3 regions of the Alteromonas sp. AO-Serp genome follow, and region 3 is predicted to be linked to each of the others. Evidence: predicted binding sites of a transcription regulator. Region 3 holds the regulator's gene; each other region holds the start of a gene.

What was found. Region 3 encodes MetJ, which represses methionine synthesis genes. Its sites were predicted from a motif close to TAGACGTCTAGACGTCTA; they were not measured.
Region 1: msrA (peptide-methionine (S)-S-oxide reductase MsrA) is a predicted target of MetJ. The motif match lies at 2,863-2,880, and genes of this name have one in related genera.
Region 2: serA (phosphoglycerate dehydrogenase) is a predicted target of MetJ. The motif match lies at 5,091-5,108, and genes of this name have one in related genera.

The regions. Positions count from the first base shown of each region.
Region 1 covers NZ_JAFLMX010000053.1:33,399-39,905, forward strand. Annotated here, with positions in the region: gene QVA83_RS04710 (sodium-dependent transporter) at 1-1,311, opposite strand, end outside; gene QVA83_RS04715 (SDR family NAD(P)-dependent oxidoreductase) at 1,623-2,348, opposite strand; gene QVA83_RS04720 (thiol-disulfide oxidoreductase DCC family protein) at 2,338-2,733, opposite strand; gene msrA (peptide-methionine (S)-S-oxide reductase MsrA) at 2,958-3,503, shown strand; gene QVA83_RS04730 (hypothetical protein) at 3,593-4,714, opposite strand; gene QVA83_RS04735 (metallophosphoesterase family protein) at 4,986-6,507, shown strand, end outside.
Region 2 covers NZ_JAFLMX010000139.1:10,773-17,279, reverse strand. Annotated here, with positions in the region: gene QVA83_RS10160 (SIMPL domain-containing protein) at 1-143, shown strand, start outside; gene QVA83_RS10155 (DUF1289 domain-containing protein) at 415-705, shown strand; gene QVA83_RS10150 (HDOD domain-containing protein) at 746-1,570, shown strand; gene QVA83_RS10145 (DUF481 domain-containing protein) at 1,704-2,507, shown strand; gene QVA83_RS10140 (DUF481 domain-containing protein) at 2,721-3,479, shown strand; gene serA (phosphoglycerate dehydrogenase) at 3,606-4,835, opposite strand; gene rpiA (ribose-5-phosphate isomerase RpiA) at 5,183-5,839, opposite strand; gene QVA83_RS10125 (5-formyltetrahydrofolate cyclo-ligase) at 5,930-6,507, opposite strand, start outside.
Region 3 covers NZ_JAFLMX010000204.1:192-5,224, forward strand. Annotated here, with positions in the region: gene rpmE (50S ribosomal protein L31) at 305-517, shown strand; gene QVA83_RS13810 (hypothetical protein) at 724-1,041, opposite strand; gene QVA83_RS13815 (malic enzyme-like NAD(P)-binding protein) at 1,722-2,957, shown strand; gene metJ (met regulon transcriptional regulator MetJ) at 3,121-3,453, opposite strand; gene metF (methylenetetrahydrofolate reductase) at 3,615-4,502, shown strand; partial or broken gene QVA83_RS13830 (YihY family inner membrane protein) at 4,728-5,033, shown strand, end outside.

The sequences.
Region 1 (6,507 bases), on a different contig from region 3:
CCAGCTGCCTTTGTAACCACTGCTGCCCTCTTCCAAAGAAGCATTGAAGTTTGCACTCTTCCAACGATAAATAACAAACAAACAAATTAGCAAGCCGTTTAAAGGCAAAATTGTGTCGTAGAACACATCGTAAATGACATCAAACAGTGATTTATCTGTGCCAGCGTAGTGCATAAACGACGTAAGCATATCAACTTTACCGAATGACAACGCACTTAGGATGGCTAGCAAAATCATAATGCTTCCTAGCGACCCAAGCGCCCATTTACGGCTTACACCTTTTTCATCCATAAGCGCCGCAACAGGTACTTCAAAAATAGACACTAGCGACGTAATTGCCGCAAAGAACACTAATAAGAAGAACAAGCTAGCGACAATCGATGCGCCCATATATCCAATCGAGTCTTGTAACGCTAGAAAGATACTAGGCAGATAAGTAAAAATCATACCCACTGACGATTCACTTAAATCATCAGGGTTAATGTCTGGGTTAAAAGAGAAGATGGCAGGAAGGATCATCAAACCCGCTGTGAACGCCACGGCCGTATCCGTTAACGCCACCAGCTTGGCAGCGCTCGGTACATCTGCACGCTTATCAATGTAGCTACCATAGGTTATAAGAATACCCATACCCAACGATAGAGAGAAAAAGGCCTGCGATAGCGCACCATTCACCACTTCAGCAGTGATTTTTGAAAACTCAGGAACAATGTAGAACTCAACGCCAGCCATCGCATTTTCGCGGGTTAATACAAAGATAACGAGACCGATTAGCATCACGAAAAGCGCAGGCATGAGCAGCTTTGCCGCTTTTTCTATCCCTTCTTTTACACCGCCTTGAAGGATGAGGTAGACCACACCAACAACGGCCGCCATATATAAAAATATGGCTTCTGAGTTAATAAACAGCCCAAAGGTTTCTGGGTTAGCTAACTTGTCTAGATTTCCGCTTACTGCTTCGAACAAATAGCCGAAAAGCCACACAGTAATAACCATGTAGAAAACGGCAATCATGAACGGCGTAGCAATAGCTAGCCACCCCGCGACTTTCCATTTCTTTTCATTACCGCTTATATCACTGTATGCACCAAGCGGGTCTTTTCTAGCATGGCGACCAACTGACATTTCCGCCAGCATTACCGGTAAACAAATGGCAAAAACGAAAATAGCGTACATTAAAAGAAATGCACCACCGCCATTTTTAGCTGCACCGACAGGAAACCCTACCAAATTACCTATGCCTACCGCAGAACCTGCAGCAGCCAAAATAAAACCTATGCGCGATCCGAACTGTTCTCTGGCCCCGCTCATATCCCTTCCTCTTGTTGAGTTATTGTTATAGCAGTTCGCCGTATCACGCCTTGTGATGCACAAACACGTCGTGTGCTCACAATTTATGCTGGTTGTCGGTACTTACTATTCGTAAGAATCAAGCCGAGCGAACTGGTATTATTTATTATCAGGATGGCGTTTGTTGTTATGACTCACGTGTGGCGTCAACGCGTTGTATTGCTACCTCTATGGGCTTATCAATACGCTGCACCATTCCCAAAAATAGCATGGTAACAGCAGTGAAATAAAAAGTCTTGATGTTGGACTTGCTGAAATGATGTTAGACCGTATCACCAAGTTACCACTTCGCCATTCCAGTCGATAAAATGACAAGCTTGGTCTCGATTAAGCGCCGAAAGGTGGTGAATGAGCTGTTTAGCGGTAAACTCAGGCGTGAACAGTTTCTTGGCGGCGACGTTCTTTTGAAAAGGCTTAGAAAGCCCCGTATCAACCGTCCCAGGGTGATAACAAACAAGCATCACGTCTTTCAATCTGCGCTTGTATTCTACCGACGCTGTTTTAACCAACATGTTGAGCGCCGCTTTCGACGCGCGGTAGCCGTACCACCCGCCAAGTCCATTATCTGAAATACTCCCTACTCTCGCGCTTAAGCAAACAAGGGTTGAGCCTTCTTTACTCATAATATTCACCAAATGCTTGAGCCACATTGCGGGAATAATGCTGTTAGTCGAAAAATAAGCCGCTAAGGCCTGCTCGCTGACATCTTCCAAACGTTTCTCAGGATGAATGCCATCGCTTTCGCGGTGTAGAAAGCCTGTTGTGATAATTACCGTAGTTAACACAACCTGCTGTTCAGCCAGCTGCTCAACAAATTCGCTAATGTGCCTATCGTCCTGTTCGGCCAGCTGATGATAGGTAACATCCCCAGAATGATTAGTGTCAGCTAAAGGGGCGCGACTAACCGCAAACACCCTAGCACCTTCACTGCTATATTGCTCAATAAGCGCAGACGCAATGCCGCCCGACGCGCCCACTATGAGTACGTTATTTTTCACTGGCTTCTCCTGGTATGCAGCGATCGCACTGGCGTTTTTTACCTGTTAACAGGTATGAAATAGTGTATCTATGCTTTGCGAATACATTGTAGAAAGCATCGGCTACAAGACGAATAACAGGCCAGCGAAGCGGTGCATATAGCCAACCCATGCCCACGGCTTTCCATGCTTCATGAGTGACATCAAGGCCAGTTATCAACGTCCCGTCTTCACGAAGTCCGTGAATTCTTGCATTGAGTGCATGCCAATCCATGGTTGGATAACGGTTCGAAAAATCGGGGGCCTGAATATCTACCAATGTTAATTTGTTGTGCTTGTCTCTTTTTCTTAAATGACGCATTTCAGCGATACACAACGGACAATACCCGTCATAGAAAATAATCACGACTGAATACCTCTGCCAAATTTTGAACACGTTTATACGCATTCTTACCAGTTGCAAACTGCTTGAAAGAAAGCAGCTAGCCTCACATGTTAAAACCTTTCACTCAGCTCGCACATTATTCTTATTTAATATTCGTTTATACGATAAAAAAACACGCTTGGATGACTTGTGTTGTGACCTACCCGCACCCACACTACAGACAAAGATTAAGAGAGGTTTTTACTATGGCAAATTTACAAGTCGCCACGTTGGCAGGCGGATGCTTTTGGTGTATCGAATCAGCGTTTAATAGCGTTGAAGGCGTGGAAAAAGCAATTTCTGGCTATGCTGGAGGCGAAAAGGCCGATCCAACCTATGAAGAGGTATGCAAAGGAAATACTGGCCATGCTGAAGTGGTACAAGTGACGTTTGATGCCGACAGCATTAGCTACCGAGAGATACTAGAAATTTTCTTTGCGCTGCATAACCCTACACAGCTTAACAGACAGGGCAATGATGTAGGCACACAGTATCGCAGCGCGGTTTTCTATCACGACGATACACAAAAAGCTGAAGCAGAAAAAATTATCGCAGAAATCACAGAAGAAGAGATTTGGCCCGATCCCGTAGTGACTGAAATAGTAGCAGTAAATAACTACTACGACGCCGAAGACTACCACCAAGATTACTTCAAAAATAATCCACAAAACCAATATTGCTCTATGGTGGTGGCGCCTAAACTTGCGAAGTTCAAAAAAACCTTCGCTTCTCGACTTCGCAGCGACGCATAGATAAAACAGCGATATTAATAGCGTTAGCCAACAATAAAAAGGGTTGCTTAAAAGCAACCCTTTTGTTTTTCAATCTATTCGTTTTCTTATTATTCAAACCAAACGCTGTTAATTTCTAGTGGAAATAATAAAGGCGCTAAGTCTTCATAACGCTTCTTATGCGCTTCACACGTCGCGTTTTTAAGGTAGTTTTTCTCCCAAGGATCGTTAATGATCCACAAGGTATTTTCAATGGTCACTAATCCTTCCATCGACGAATTATCCATTGTGTACTGTTCGCAACTCTGATCGCCGGCAACGTCGAAAGTAATAGGGATACGTTTTGTTGGCTTACTGCCACTCACATCAATTACCCACAGTTCATTGTCGTTTCTTGCTGCGCCAAACAAATAGGATGCGCCCGTTGAATGAGTATATAACGCCAGTCCATTGATAGGGTGATTACCTGAAGTAAACGAAGGAAGTTGAAGGTTAGGCTCGCTCACTGTGGCAAAATCATTCGACGAGAAAAAGTCTTCATCAACAGCCAATGTAAAAATTCGTGGCTGTCCTGCTTTATCTTTCTCTAGCGCCAGATATAACGTGCCGTCTTCAGCCATCGTCAACCCTTCAATGCCGTCGTTAGGAAAATTACCTACTTCAAAATCGTTGGGAAACTGAAGAGGTCGCACATCCGACATTTCAACCGAGCCATTATCTTTTCGTGTCAATTTTACCAACAAGGTAGGGTAATCTGTTGACCCTGTTTCCTCGTATTTGGATTCACAGCGAGGGCTTAATGCGCCGGTACGGGTAGCATCTTCGGTAACCGTATAAATTACGTTAGTATCTCTGGGGTCTACGGCTAGCGCTTCTAAATCAGGCTGCTCACTCAAATAGCTATAAAAACAGCTTCGGCGCACGGTGTTGGAAAATGAGAAGCGTTCGCTCGATGCGCTCAGCGTTGCGGTATCTGGTGAAATGCTATGAAGTTTCAACTGTTGAGTGGTATCGGCGCTAGCATCTGCGATAGTGACAAGTTGACCGTCTAGCACCACTAACCCTGAGGTTTGAGGATCAAACATAACGTTGCCTTTTTCATCAAGGATCCATTTACCCACAGTGACTTCTGTTAAGTCTTGAGGTTCAGGAGTAATAACAACGTCTTTCGGCTCGCTACAGGCGCTTATCAGTAAAGTGGTTAGCACAGCACTGGTTAAATATTTTAGCATAGTGTGAAGTCCTCTCTCCGTTTATTAAGACGAGAGCAAAAGGTAAAACTGAAAAAATTGTAAGGGAGTATATCGAGCATACCGTTTATTCACAAAAAAGAGTAAGGTTATGCGATAGACATCAGGTTTGCTGAGTACATATATGATTTGGCAACGTTAAATAGTCGTGCTGTCATCATGTTTTCGATTAATGTGCAGCATATTTAGTTAACACGCTTACGTGTATTAATATTGACGAAAATTAAAGGAGAGCGTCATTTCTACGCAGCACTTGCCCCAAGTTATTGCAGGTCCAATAGTAAGAAAGGTGACATCTACAGAATGTCATATTTGGGTAGTAACCAGTAACGCCGATTCACCTGCGCTAAATCTATCTGCAAATGAAGTCGTCGTCAGCGGCAATTGTCAACGCGAAACCATACGCGTAGGTAAGTACGCATTTATACACTTGCTCTCTTTCACTTCGTCAGAGCCCTTCGAAGATACTGCGCGGATAGGTTACTCGCTATCTTTTAGCGACGATGCTCAGCAGGCTTCATGGGAAAATGAACAACGCGGGCTTCTTTACGATGGGCAGTCTTCCTTATGTTTCCACTACACCGAGACTCCCGAGACCATATTGCACGGCTCATGCCGTAAGCCTCACTTTCACAGTGATGATGCCCTAGCACAAGTAGATGTACTCCATAAAAATGCGTTCAAAAAGCAAAATGATTTTCCCGATCTCCTGTTGATGACGGGCGATCAAATTTACGCTGATGATGTCGCAGGTCCTATGCTTAAAGCCATACACAGCGTGATTGACCGTTTAGGTCTTTATCATGAAGCACTGGAAGGGGCAGTAGTAACCAACACTAATGAACTTGCCACACATGAACATGGGTATTACGAACGAGAGCAGCTTCTGCCACAAATTGCGACCAATACGGTACTGTCTTCAATATTCTTTGGTGCTAAGAAAAAACCGGTATTCACATCAGTAAACGCGCAAAACCATTTGATTGGCAGTGCGGAGATCATCGCTATGTATTTACTGGTGTGGTCCGACACGCTTTGGGCTGATATCAATATAGATAAAGATGGGATCCCCCCAAAATACCACGCTATTTTCGACAAAGAACACGAGGCGCTTAACGGCTTTGTAAAACAGCTACCGCAGGTACGTAGGGCCCTGGCACACATTCCTACCTATATGATTTTTGACGATCACGATGTTACCGACGACTGGAACTTAACCCGGGGCTGGGAACAAGAAGTCTATGGAAACCCTCTATCAAAACGCATGATTGGCAATGCGCTTATCGGCTACTTGCTTTGCCAAGGATGGGGAAATGCACCAAAAAAAGTAGCGCCATTAATTGCTAAAGTACAAGAATCAATGGGAGAAAGCGGTTTAAACTCGCACGATGAAATCATTGATGATCTTTTGGATTTTGATCAGTGGCATTACCGTTTGGATACCACACCACCTATTGAGGTTTTAGACACCCGCACGCAGCGTTGGCGCAGTGAATCTAATATGAATAAGCCCTCGGGGCTAATGGACTGGGAAGCACTGTGTGATTTTCAGCATTCTATAATTGGCAAAGAATCTGTCATCGTTGTCTCTGCCGCTCCCATTTATGGTGTAAAGGTTATCGAAGCCATTCAAAAGGTGTTTACGTTTTTTGGCAAGGCGCTTACTGTTGATGCTGAGAACTGGATGGCCCACAAAGGCACCGCGAACGTTATATTAAACATATTCAGGCATTACAAAACGCCCCCCGATTTCATCATTCTATCTGGCGATGTGC
Region 2 (6,507 bases), on a different contig from region 3:
TTGCCAAAGATTCAAAAAGTACTTTGGGCAAAATTAAGCGCGCTAACCAAGGGCAGTTCAGTATTTCTAGTCGCGACAGTCATCATCCACATATAAAGAAAGTGCGCGTGGTTTCTACTATCGAATACACACTTATCGACTAGCGCATCAGGCTTTCGAACATGGTATAGCAGTCAACAGGCCGTATTTCGTGCTATGCTTTGTCATATCGAAAAGGCCTGCGAGTCGAATTGCTTAGTTTTGAAGCAGCGTGGCTTAGATGATTGGAATGCCTTACTGCTAATGTCTAGTGGCTAGATGTTGGAGTATGCGTTTTAATTTATATTGATAAAGCTAAAGCGTGGCCACTGTTGCTTGCTTGAAAATGCAGCCCTAGTGGTATTCGTTTCACCTTTTGAAGGTTATGCCACTGACATGACGGAACAAAAATCACAATCCCAACAGCTGGAGTTTTTTGAAATTCCAAGCCCATGCATTGGTGTGTGTGAGTCAGGTCCAAGGGGGTTCTGTAAAGGGTGCTATCGAAGTCGCGACGAGCGCCTGTACTGGCTTAAGGTTGATGATGCAACTAAACGTAAAATAATCAGCGCCTGTGCTCGGCGCAAAAAAGCGGTGCTGACGCGCGCTCGCAAGCAACAGCAAAAAGAGCTGGGGGAATCAATTGGGCAGTTCACGCTGTTTGATGATCCGCCAAGTTCAGAATAAGCGGCCTTGAGTTTGTAAAAAGTAGACTGAGAGTTTCTAGATGTCGTTAGATAAGTATGTTTCGTATGCCGCGAAATCATTTACGTTACCGGATATTTGCGTGCGCCTGCGTTCAACATTAGACGATCCCCGTTCCAGCGCCGAGGATATTGGCGAGCTTATAAGTGCTGATCCCTCTCTTACCGCGAAGGTACTAAGGCTGGCGAATAGCTCGCTGTTTCGGTTTCCTTCTCAAGTAGAATCTGTTGCCAAAGCAATCAGTGTGATTGGAGGCGAAGCCCTGTATAACTTGGTAATTGCAGAAACTGCCAGCACAGCATTTAAACGCTTTGATACTAAGTTAATAAATTTAGACAAACATTGGTATGCATCAGTGTATTGCGGCATGGTGGCCAAAAGTCTTGCGATGAGACTTAACGTGCGCGGAGCAGAACGCTTCTTTGTAATGGGTATATTGCAAAACTTAAGTGAACTGGTCGTGGCCAAGAAAGAAACTAAACGCTATCAGTCATACCTGAATGCTGAGACGAACGGGTTACCGCACGTTAATCAGTTGGAGCATTTCGGTTTTACGTTTGCTCAATGCAGCGGTATCATACTAGAAAATTGGCACTTACCTATTGGGTTGTACTATCCGGTAACGTTCATGAATGATGAAGCTAAACATAAATCTGATGTAGATATCTGCGTCCTGTGTTTAGCAAATCGAATTACGGTAAGTCAGTTAAATAAAGAAAGTTACGCTGACATTGAACTTTTTACCCCTGAGATAGCCAATACAGTAAGTCTCAACATGGAAGTGATAAGTAATTCAATTGAATACGCCGAACAAGAAACGGCAAAAATTGTGTCGCTTATTCACTGAGCTTTCGGTGCAACAACTCCGTTACTTTACTGATAATTAGCAAAATGTAGTAAAGCTCATCCAGAGGATTGGTATAACAAGCGTCGTACTAAGACGTAATCTAAAAACTATAAAGCTCAACGTAAATCAGATTATGTTCAAAAAAATCTTCCGGCCAAGCATTGTTGTTGGCATTGTTTGTTGCTGCGTGTGTGTGCACGCAAGTGCGAGGGATCTTATACAAACCCTCTATCACGCAGACTTCACGCCCGACACCGATGACGAAATTCCTCGTTTTACGCTAGACGGTGAACTAGGTGTACTTGTAAACACCGGAAACACCTCAGCTGCCAGTGTGAAAGCCGCGGTCAATGCGGACCATGAAACAGAAAATTGGAGCAGTATCTACTTCGCAGAGTTGCTCTATAAAGAAAGCGGTACGCCAACAACAGAGCGGGACATCAGCGCCCAGCGCTTTTTCACTAGCGCGCAGTTCGACTATAAACTAATGACGCCTGGTCGCCGTCTTTTTATGTACGGTGATTACGAAGACGATCAATTTACCGGTTACGATCACCGTGCTTCGCTGGCAGCGGGCTGGTCTCAGCGCCTCTGGCGCAGTGAAGACAGTGAGTTTCGCTATAGCATTGGTCCTGGCTACAGTTTTATTGAAGCTGAAGAAGATAATGAAAGCGTAGTCAACGATGGCATCATTGTAAGAGCGTCCGCCGAATACAAATACCACTGGAGCTCAGGCGCCAAGTTAAGGCAGTTTGTTAGCACTGAGGCGGGTGAAGAAAATATGAAATCGCGCTCAGAAACTTCGCTTTCAGCCAACGTATTCGGTTCACTGGCGATGAAGTTATCCTTCATACTAAACCATGAAACAGACACCGCCGAAGATGTCGCAGCCTTAAGCACAGAGACCTCCGTGGCGCTGGTCTATCAGTTTTTTTAGTCAATTAGTGTAAATTAACGGGTTATCTTTGGCTTTTTACCGTGTTCGCATTGACTGAGAGCTTTGAAAATGTACACTGCGCACCGTTGTTTGCAGTGCTTGCCGCCTCGCGGCACTGTCTAGCAGATCTCTTTAAAAACTCGTGTTGTACCGCCTTGCAGTTCAAAAGGTATCGAGTACAACGAATGGACCGATAATCAATAGGATTGTTCAATGAAAAAGCAAGTGCTTGCATCTTTAGTTGCAATTTCTCTTTCTCCAGCCGCTTTCGCTCAGGACGATGAAGTTAAGCCTTTTACAATGGAAGGCGAACTAGGTTTTATTTCGACTTCAGGTAACACTGAAACCACGTCAATCAGTGCGGGTATACAGGCTCACCAAGAGCTTGAAAAATGGAGTAACGACTACGTTTTAAAAGGTCTGTACAAACAGGAAACTGTTCAACAAGAAAATGATGCAGGCGAGCAAGAAGATATCGAGTTTACTTCTGCACAGAAGTTCTTTGGTTCAGCCCAGGGTAACTACAAACTAGAAAATCCTGATAACCGTTTATTCGGCTTCGCTTCATATGAAGACGACCGCTTTAGTAACTTTAATTACCAATCAACTATTGCGGCGGGTTGGAACCAAAAAGTACTTGAGAACAAGCGCCACACCCTTGAATATTCAATTGGTCCTGGTTACTCATTCATCGAAACTCAGGATGGCGAGGATCTTGACAGCGTAATCGTTCGTGCGTCATCAGCTTATTCTTGGAAAATTTCAGATACCGCTAAATTTACGCAAACAGTGAGTACCGAAGTGGGTTCTGACAACACGAAATCTCGTGCTGAGTCTGCACTTACAGCTACAATCAGCGGTAACCTTTCAATGCGTCTTTCTTTCAAGCTTGATCACAACACCAATGTTGACGACGACGTTGAAAAACTAGACACAGAAACTGCAGTTAGCTTAGTTTACAACTTCTTCTAAGCCTACCTTATATGCTCAGCGCACCGAAGTAGGGCTGCGCACTTCAACGCATTGAAGTAAAATCACAGGCATAAAAAAACGCTGCACATTGTGCAGCGTTTTTATTTAGTCTTAAAACAACTCTTCTTAGTGAAGAATACGTGTCTTAATTGTGCCATCAATTTGCTGAAGCTCTGCAAGTGCCTCATAACCACGGTCTTCTTTAACATCAACTACTACATAACCAATTTCTGCGTTCGTTTGTAGGTACTGGGCTTCGATGTTGATGCCTTTTTCTGCAAACGCTTGGTTAATCTGAGTAAGAATACCTGGCTGGTTTTTGTGTACGTGAAGTAGGCGTGAACGACCAGTATGTTCTGGCAGTGACACTTCAGGGAAGTTAACGGCTGACAGCGTTGAACCGTTGTCGCTGTACTTCGCGAGTTTACCCGCCACTTCAATACCAATATTTTCTTGCGCTTCTTGCGTGCTGCCGCCCACATGCGGGGTCAGAATGACATTATCGAACGCGCGAAGCGGCGACTCGAATTCTTCAGTATTAGATTTAGGCTCAACCGGGAATACATCAATAGCAGCGCCGTTTAGTTGGCCGCTTTCCAATGCCTTCGCAAGCGCATCGATATCTACCACAGTACCGCGAGACGCGTTAATCAAAATGCTGCCTTTCTTCATTTGAGACAGTTCTTTTTCACCAATCATATCTTGAGTTTGTGGTGTTTCAGGAACGTGAAGTGAAACAACGTCAGAGGTATTAAGCAGCTTTTCAAGCGATTTTACTTGGGCAGAATTACCTAGCACAAGCTTGTCTTCGATATCGAAAAACTGAACGCGCATACCTAGGTGTTCAGCAAGAATACTCAGTTGTGTGCCTATATGACCATACCCAATGATACCAAGTGTCTTACCACGGGCTTCATATGAGCCGACTGCCGTTTTTTCCCACTCACCGCGGTGAGCCTTGGCATTTTTACTCGGCACCTGGCGAAGTAAAAGGATAATTTGGCCAAGTACAAGTTCTGCAACCGAACGAGTGTTAGAAAATGGCGCGTTAAACACGGGAATGCCGCGGCGTTGGGTGGCTTCAAGATCAACTTGGTTGGTGCCAATACAGAAACAACCGATAGCCACAAGCTTTTGTGCTGCTTCAACTACCTTCTCTGTAATTTGAGTACGCGAGCGAATACCAACAAAGTGGGCGTCTTTAATTTTCTCAATTAACTCGTCTTCAGGAAGAGAGGTTTTGAGAAATTCAATGTTGCTATACCCATTGCTTTTTAGTGTCTCCAAAGCACTTTGGTGAACACCTTCCAACAACAAAATTCGGATCTTATCCTTCTCTAATGAAACTTTGCTCATGAACTCGCTATCTCTCACTGATGTAATTTTGGTTTGCTTGCACCGCCAATCCAAGACTCTCAGAAACCTGCCATTATTAAACACAAGGCTGCGTATAACCTGCGCTGCGACGACATCGCTTTGCAACTCTGAAAGCCTTGCTTGGGCATTATTGCTACCAAGCTTTTATAATCACGTTGATTGCTTTCGTTATTAAGGAATTGGCCTTAACTAACGTAAAAGTTAAGACGCTTAGTGAACTTATTTAAGGACATCTAGACGTCTAAACGGAAACTAACAGAAAACGCGTTAAGTTGAAAGTAGTATTTTGTATAGCTTTTCACCGCACTATACGTCTTACTCAGTTATCACTTAAAGGTTTCAACACCACTATCTGTAGCACTTAGCACTATGTCCGCGCCTCGTAGTGCGAAAATGCCGTTCGTTACCACGCCAGGAATATTATTTATTTTTTGTTCTAGCTCACGAGGATTCAGAATCTCAAGGTTGTGAACATCTAAAATAACGTTGCCGTTATCGGTGACAACACCTTGTCTATATTCAGGATCGCCACCAAGCTTTACTAGCTCTCGTGCTACGAAAGAACGAGCCATGGGAATAACTTCAACGGGAAGGGGGAACGAGCCCAACACAGGAACGCGCTTGCTTTCATCAACAATACACACAAACGTGGTCGCCGCACCGGCTACAATTTTCTCGCGAGTGAGTGCTGCGCCTCCGCCTTTAATCATATGCTTGTGTTCGGTCACTTCATCGGCACCGTCGATATAAACCGATAGATTGCTGACTTCGTTTAACTCGAATACCTCAATGCCTAAGGCTTTTAAACGCTCGGTAGAGGCTTCTGAACTTGATACTGCACCTTCAATTTTGTGCTTAATTTTACCGAGTTCTTCAATAAAGAAATTTACGGTAGAACCTGTGCCCACACCGACAATGCTGTCTGCTTCAACATATTCGATGGCTGCTTTGGCTACGGCTTGTTTTTTTGCGTTCTGATCCATGGTCATTCTCCGACTTATTGTGTTCGCAAGTGTAACTTATAAGCGCACGTGAACCCACAAGTTCGTATGTTCAATTTGTTATAATGACTATCACGGCTTAGTGAATTGCAGTGTGCGCGAGGGCGTCACGATGGCATCAAGGGGGACATCCCATGGTGCAACGGGCAGAGCATCTACTTCTTGAATGTCGTGGGCAATACCCACTAACTTGGGCGCTTTACTACCCGAAAATGAATGTGAATCTGGCGCGCGTTGGGTAAAACTCAAAGTTCGGTCGTAGTAGCCGCCCCCCATACCCAGGCGATTGCCGTTTACATCAAACCCTACAAGCGGCATAAGAATAACGTCGCATTGCCTAACAGGAACGACGTTTTCACACGACAATACTGGCTCTTCAATGTTGTACTTATTCTTCACCAATTGAGAGTGCTGGGTATAAGACAAAAATAACAAATGTCCTTTACATACGGGGTGTAATACAGGTAGAGCGAATTTTTTATCATGTAAAGACTGCCAAATAGACTCGATAAAATAGGTTAAATTGACCTCGCCATCGTTAACCAAATATCCGGCTATGGTCGTGCTGTTATCAAGAAAGGGCAGTGTACGTAGTCGTGAAGCAATGCGCTTAGCGGCATCCGTATGTTGCTGGTTAGTTAACCCTCGGC
Region 3 (5,033 bases):
TGCTACTAGAGCTATGGCCTAGCCTTGAAACACAAATATTTAAACATACTTTACAGGCAAGCATAAAAGGAATGTTTTTGGTTTGGCCTTTTTATATGGCTACCTTTTTATACGGCTGCCTTGTCTAGCTCTCTTGTTTAGCATTTGGCCAAAAACCGCTTGATCAAGGCTCTGCCATCCTTTATTATGCGCCGCTCTTTTGCGATAGGCTGTTCTTTGAACGACTTATCATTTGAATTAAGTAACGTATGGTGTGCGACTTCGGGTTGTATAGCGATACGGCCTTATTATGTGAGGTAACCCAATGAAACAAGATATCCACCCAAAATACGAAGCAATCACAGCAACTTGCTCATGTGGTAACGTAATGAACATTCGCTCTACGCTTGGTAAAGACATCAACCTAGACGTATGTTCTTCGTGTCACCCATTCTACACTGGTAAGCAACGTAACGTTGACACTGGTGGTCGTGTTGATCGCTTCAAGAAGCGTTTCGGTGCATTGGGCAAAAAGTAAGCCTGATATCGAGTTCGAAAAAAGCGCCTTTATGGCGCTTTTTTATTGCTTAAAATTCACGCTTCACACAAACAAGGTGTGCCAAACAGCGCTTTACCGCCGTTATCCTACGTCAGGCCAGTACCTAGCCAGTTTAACAAGCCCTGCAACTCGCCTTTTTGAAAAACGTTTTTAGCTTAATTTACAATATTCAGCGTGACCTGAACTCAGTGAAGGTTTTTAACATTAGATAAATGCCTATCCCAATTGCCGCCACTCACTTTTTTACATTGTTCTTCGCTATCAAAATAAATACCAACGGGTGCTGACTTAATTGACGCCAAAGCAATATTCACTTGGCTTATGAAGTCTATATCCCAACCATTAGTTAACGCCCGCTGCTTCTCCTGCTCAGTGTTAAACACGGCAATCACTTGCGGCGCTCTCCAATGCCCTACGTGAGTTAGCCAAACAAATCCATTATTGGCAGACTTTACGCTTTCGCACACATCGGTTAGCACGGTTATTAGTTTTTTTTCTGTCATATCCTCGCCTTCAGCGCGAATTTTGAGTGGGCTTTCACAGGATTTTATCAGAAATATTAGATGGAGAATTAACGAGGTATATCCCTGCGTTCCATTTTCTTGATTTGGGTTTCTGTCCAATGCATTTATGAGAACGAAGATCCCTTTGATAGCTTTGTTTTCATCCTCCACACAATAGACCTACAGAATGTTATAACAAGTCAAAATAAATAGCATGAATGGCAATTATAGCCCCATTTTACTGGTCTAATTAGTATGCCTAACCTACATTGGTATATGAGAATTCTGATCAGATATGTACACAGTGATTGGCTGTGTTAGAGTTGCGATCGGCACTTTGATAGTGAGCATTAATTCTGTGAATAATGCATTGCTTTCAAGACTTGTGGCGCTTTTGGGTACATAAACCTGAGGCTTGTATCCATTAAGGTATGTGAACAAAATCAGTAAAGGTTAACGCCTAGTCTGCTTTTTCCACATGCCACCTTAGGGCGTATTGATGATTGCTGTAAAACAAAGATCAACAAGCCCTAGTGCTAACAACTATTTATAATCACTTTTGTCATTACTTGGTTGTAACGCGCTTACGTTTATCTACCTATAACTATAACGACAATAAAATAGCTACAGAGCGTGAACGAAAACACCGATGAACCCTACATCTAAGGATACCTTTTTACATGTCAGATTTTAGACAACGCGCACTCGACTATCACGCCCAACCCACACCTGGAAAAATCCGCGTAGAGTTATCTAAGCCAGCCGACAGCGTCGATGACCTTGCTCTTGCCTACAGCCCAGGCGTTGCCGAGCCGGTCAGAGAAATTGCTGAAGATGCAGATAACGCCTATAAGTACACGGGTAAAGGAAACCTGGTTGCCGTTATCAGTAACGGAACCGCGATTTTAGGGTTGGGTAACCTAGGCCCACTGGCATCGAAACCTGTTATGGAAGGTAAAGCCCTTCTGTTTAAACGCTTTGCTGGCCTGGATGCCATTGACATTGAAGTGAAGCATCGTACAACCGAAGAGTTCATTAATACAGTAGCGAATATCGCTGACACATTTGGCGGCATTAACTTAGAAGACATTAAAGCGCCTGAATGCTTTGAGATTGAACAAGAGCTAATTAAGCGCTGTAAAATTCCGGTATTTCATGATGATCAGCACGGTACCGCTATTGTAACTGCAGCGGGCATGCTTAATGCTCTGGAAATTCAGGGTAAAAGCATAGAGAGCGCTAAAATTGTGTGTATGGGTGCCGGTGCAGCAGCGGTCGCTTGTATGGAACTGCTTATTAAGTGTGGTGCCCAGCGTGAGCGTATTTATATGCTAGACAGAAAAGGCGTTATCCATACTCGTCGCGAAGACTTAACTGAGCACAAAAAGCTATTTGCTAACAATACTGACAAGCGTACGCTTGAAGACGTAATGGAAGGTGCGGATATTTTTGTTGGTGTGTCTGGACCGGATGTTTTACCACCAGAAACACTGGCCTTGATGGCTGAAAACCCAATTGTATTTGCATGTTCTAACCCAGACCCTGAGATAAAGCCTGAACTTGCTCACGAAGTACGTAAAGATCTTATTATGGCTACCGGACGCTCGGACTACCCTAACCAGGTTAACAACGTACTGTGTTTCCCGTTTATTTTCCGTGGCGCACTAGATGTTCGTGCAACGGCCATTAACGATGAAATGAAAGTAGCGGCAGTAGAAGCCCTTCGTGCTATCACGAAGGAGCCTGTACCAGAAGAAGTACTAGCTGCCAGTAAGAGTACTAGTCTGACATTTGGTAAGGAGTACATTATTCCTAAACCTATGGACCCGCGTTTATGCGAGCGTATTGCTACTGCGGTATCTAAGGCTGCGATTGAATCTGGCGTTGCACGCGTGCCTGAAAGCCCAGAAGAATAAAATTCTGGCGCATAAGGCAAAAAAATGGAGGGGCTAGTGCTCAACCTTTATTTGCTAAAAAGTGCGCTTAGAGAATACAAGTACATAAAAAACGGCGCCGTGTTGTAGGTTATCAACTAGCAATAACTTACAACAAAGCGCCGTTTCTCTTTAATACCAAATATCAGTCGTCTTCCGACACATCGTTTTCGAAGCTTGGATCAATGCCCATTTCTTCCATAATGCGTCTTGCTTCAGCCGGTACGCGATTAGGATTGTCTTTGCGCAGGTCATCATCGTTAGGCAATGGTTGACCGGTAAACGCATGCAAAAATGCTTCGCACAACAGTTCTGAATTAGTGGCGTGACGCAGATTATTGATTTGGCGGCGAGTACGCTCATCAGTAAGCGCCTTAAGCACATTAATAGGTATAGAGACAGTGACTTTCTTTACCTGTTCGCTCTTCTTGCCATGCTCTGCGTAGGGGTGAATATATTTACCGTTCCATTCTGCCATTGTACTAACTCGGTCTACTCTTTTTTATGTTATGAAGAGAAATTCTAAACAAGTTCACGAAAAGGTCAATTGAGCAGTGTAAACCTCTTGACGTCTAGACATATATTCTTTAATTTAGACGTCTAAACGTCTATAAGAATACATTTTTGAGAGAAAAAGCCATGGTTTCTTACGCACAAGGTATCGATGCATTAAACCAGTCCCTGTCGGAACTGCGTGATATTGATGTATCTTTTGAATTCTTTCCGCCTAAAACGGAAGCCATGGAACAGACCCTGTGGAAGTCAGTTGAACGTCTAGCGCCACTAAAGCCAAGCTACATGTCGGTAACCTACGGCGCGAATAGCGGTGAGCGTGACAGAACCCACGACGTTGTAAAACGCATTCAGCAGCAAACCGGTGTCGCGGCGGTTCCTCACTTGACCTGTGTTGATGCTAGCCGTGATGAGCTTAAGCAAATTGCAAAAGACTACTGGGACTCAGGTATTCGCCGTATTGTTGCGCTTCGTGGCGATTTACCGCCAGGAGTAGAAAAGACAGAGATGTATGCCTCTGATCTTGTTGCCTTGCTAAAAGACGTTGCCGATTTTGATATTTCTGTTGCTGCCTATCCAGAGAAGCACCCTGAAGCACCAAATGCGCAGTTTGATTTACTAAACCTTAAGCGCAAAGCAGAAGCAGGTGCCACAGAAGCGATAACCCAGTTCTTTTTCGATACGAGTGTGTACCTTCGATTTAGAGACCGTGCAGCCGCAGCGGGTGTCGACTTAGATATCGTTCCGGGTATTTTGCCGGTAACCAACTACCAAACACTGGTGAAATTTGCGGGGTTCACAAATGTTCATGTGCCGGGATGGTTACACAAAATGTTCGACGGCCTTGATGCCGACGACCAAGCTACCCGTAATCTTATAGGCGCTAACATTGCTATGGACCAAGTTAAAGTACTCGCTAAAGAAGGGGTAAAACACTTCCATTTCTATACTTTGAACCGTAGTGAATTAAGCTACGCCATCTGCCACATGCTCGGCGTGCGTTCAGGCGCTTAATACATACGACAATCAGGACCGTGCTTGCGTTTTTTAACGAAGCACTCCACAAAAGGCGCAGTCAATGCGCCTTTGTTGTATAAAGCCTGCATTAAACTTTGCCACCAAGGCCGCCCGCAGTTACCATCTGATATAACATGTAATGAACTATCGATGCTTTATAACAGTCCGCATAGATAAGACCGCGCTGTTTACCATTTACACGGTATCGTCAGGAGAAATTGAGTGGATTTAGACAAGGTTAAAGCCTTATATAACAATGTTACTCCTCAGGTTAGAGATCTCTTTAGCATTTTCATAAAGCGCTGTAGAGAAGACAATATTACTATCTCTGCTGGGCACTTAGCCTATGTAACCTTGTTATCTTTGGTACCGTTTATCATGGTGACCTTTACTATAATGTCGGCCTTTCCTGCATTCGCGTCGGTTAGGAGCAAACTCGAGCATTTCGTATTTAGCAACTTTGTTCCTACCGCTAGTGATGTGGTTCACAAGTACATGACCGATTTCGTCGGCAATGCGTCACAGATG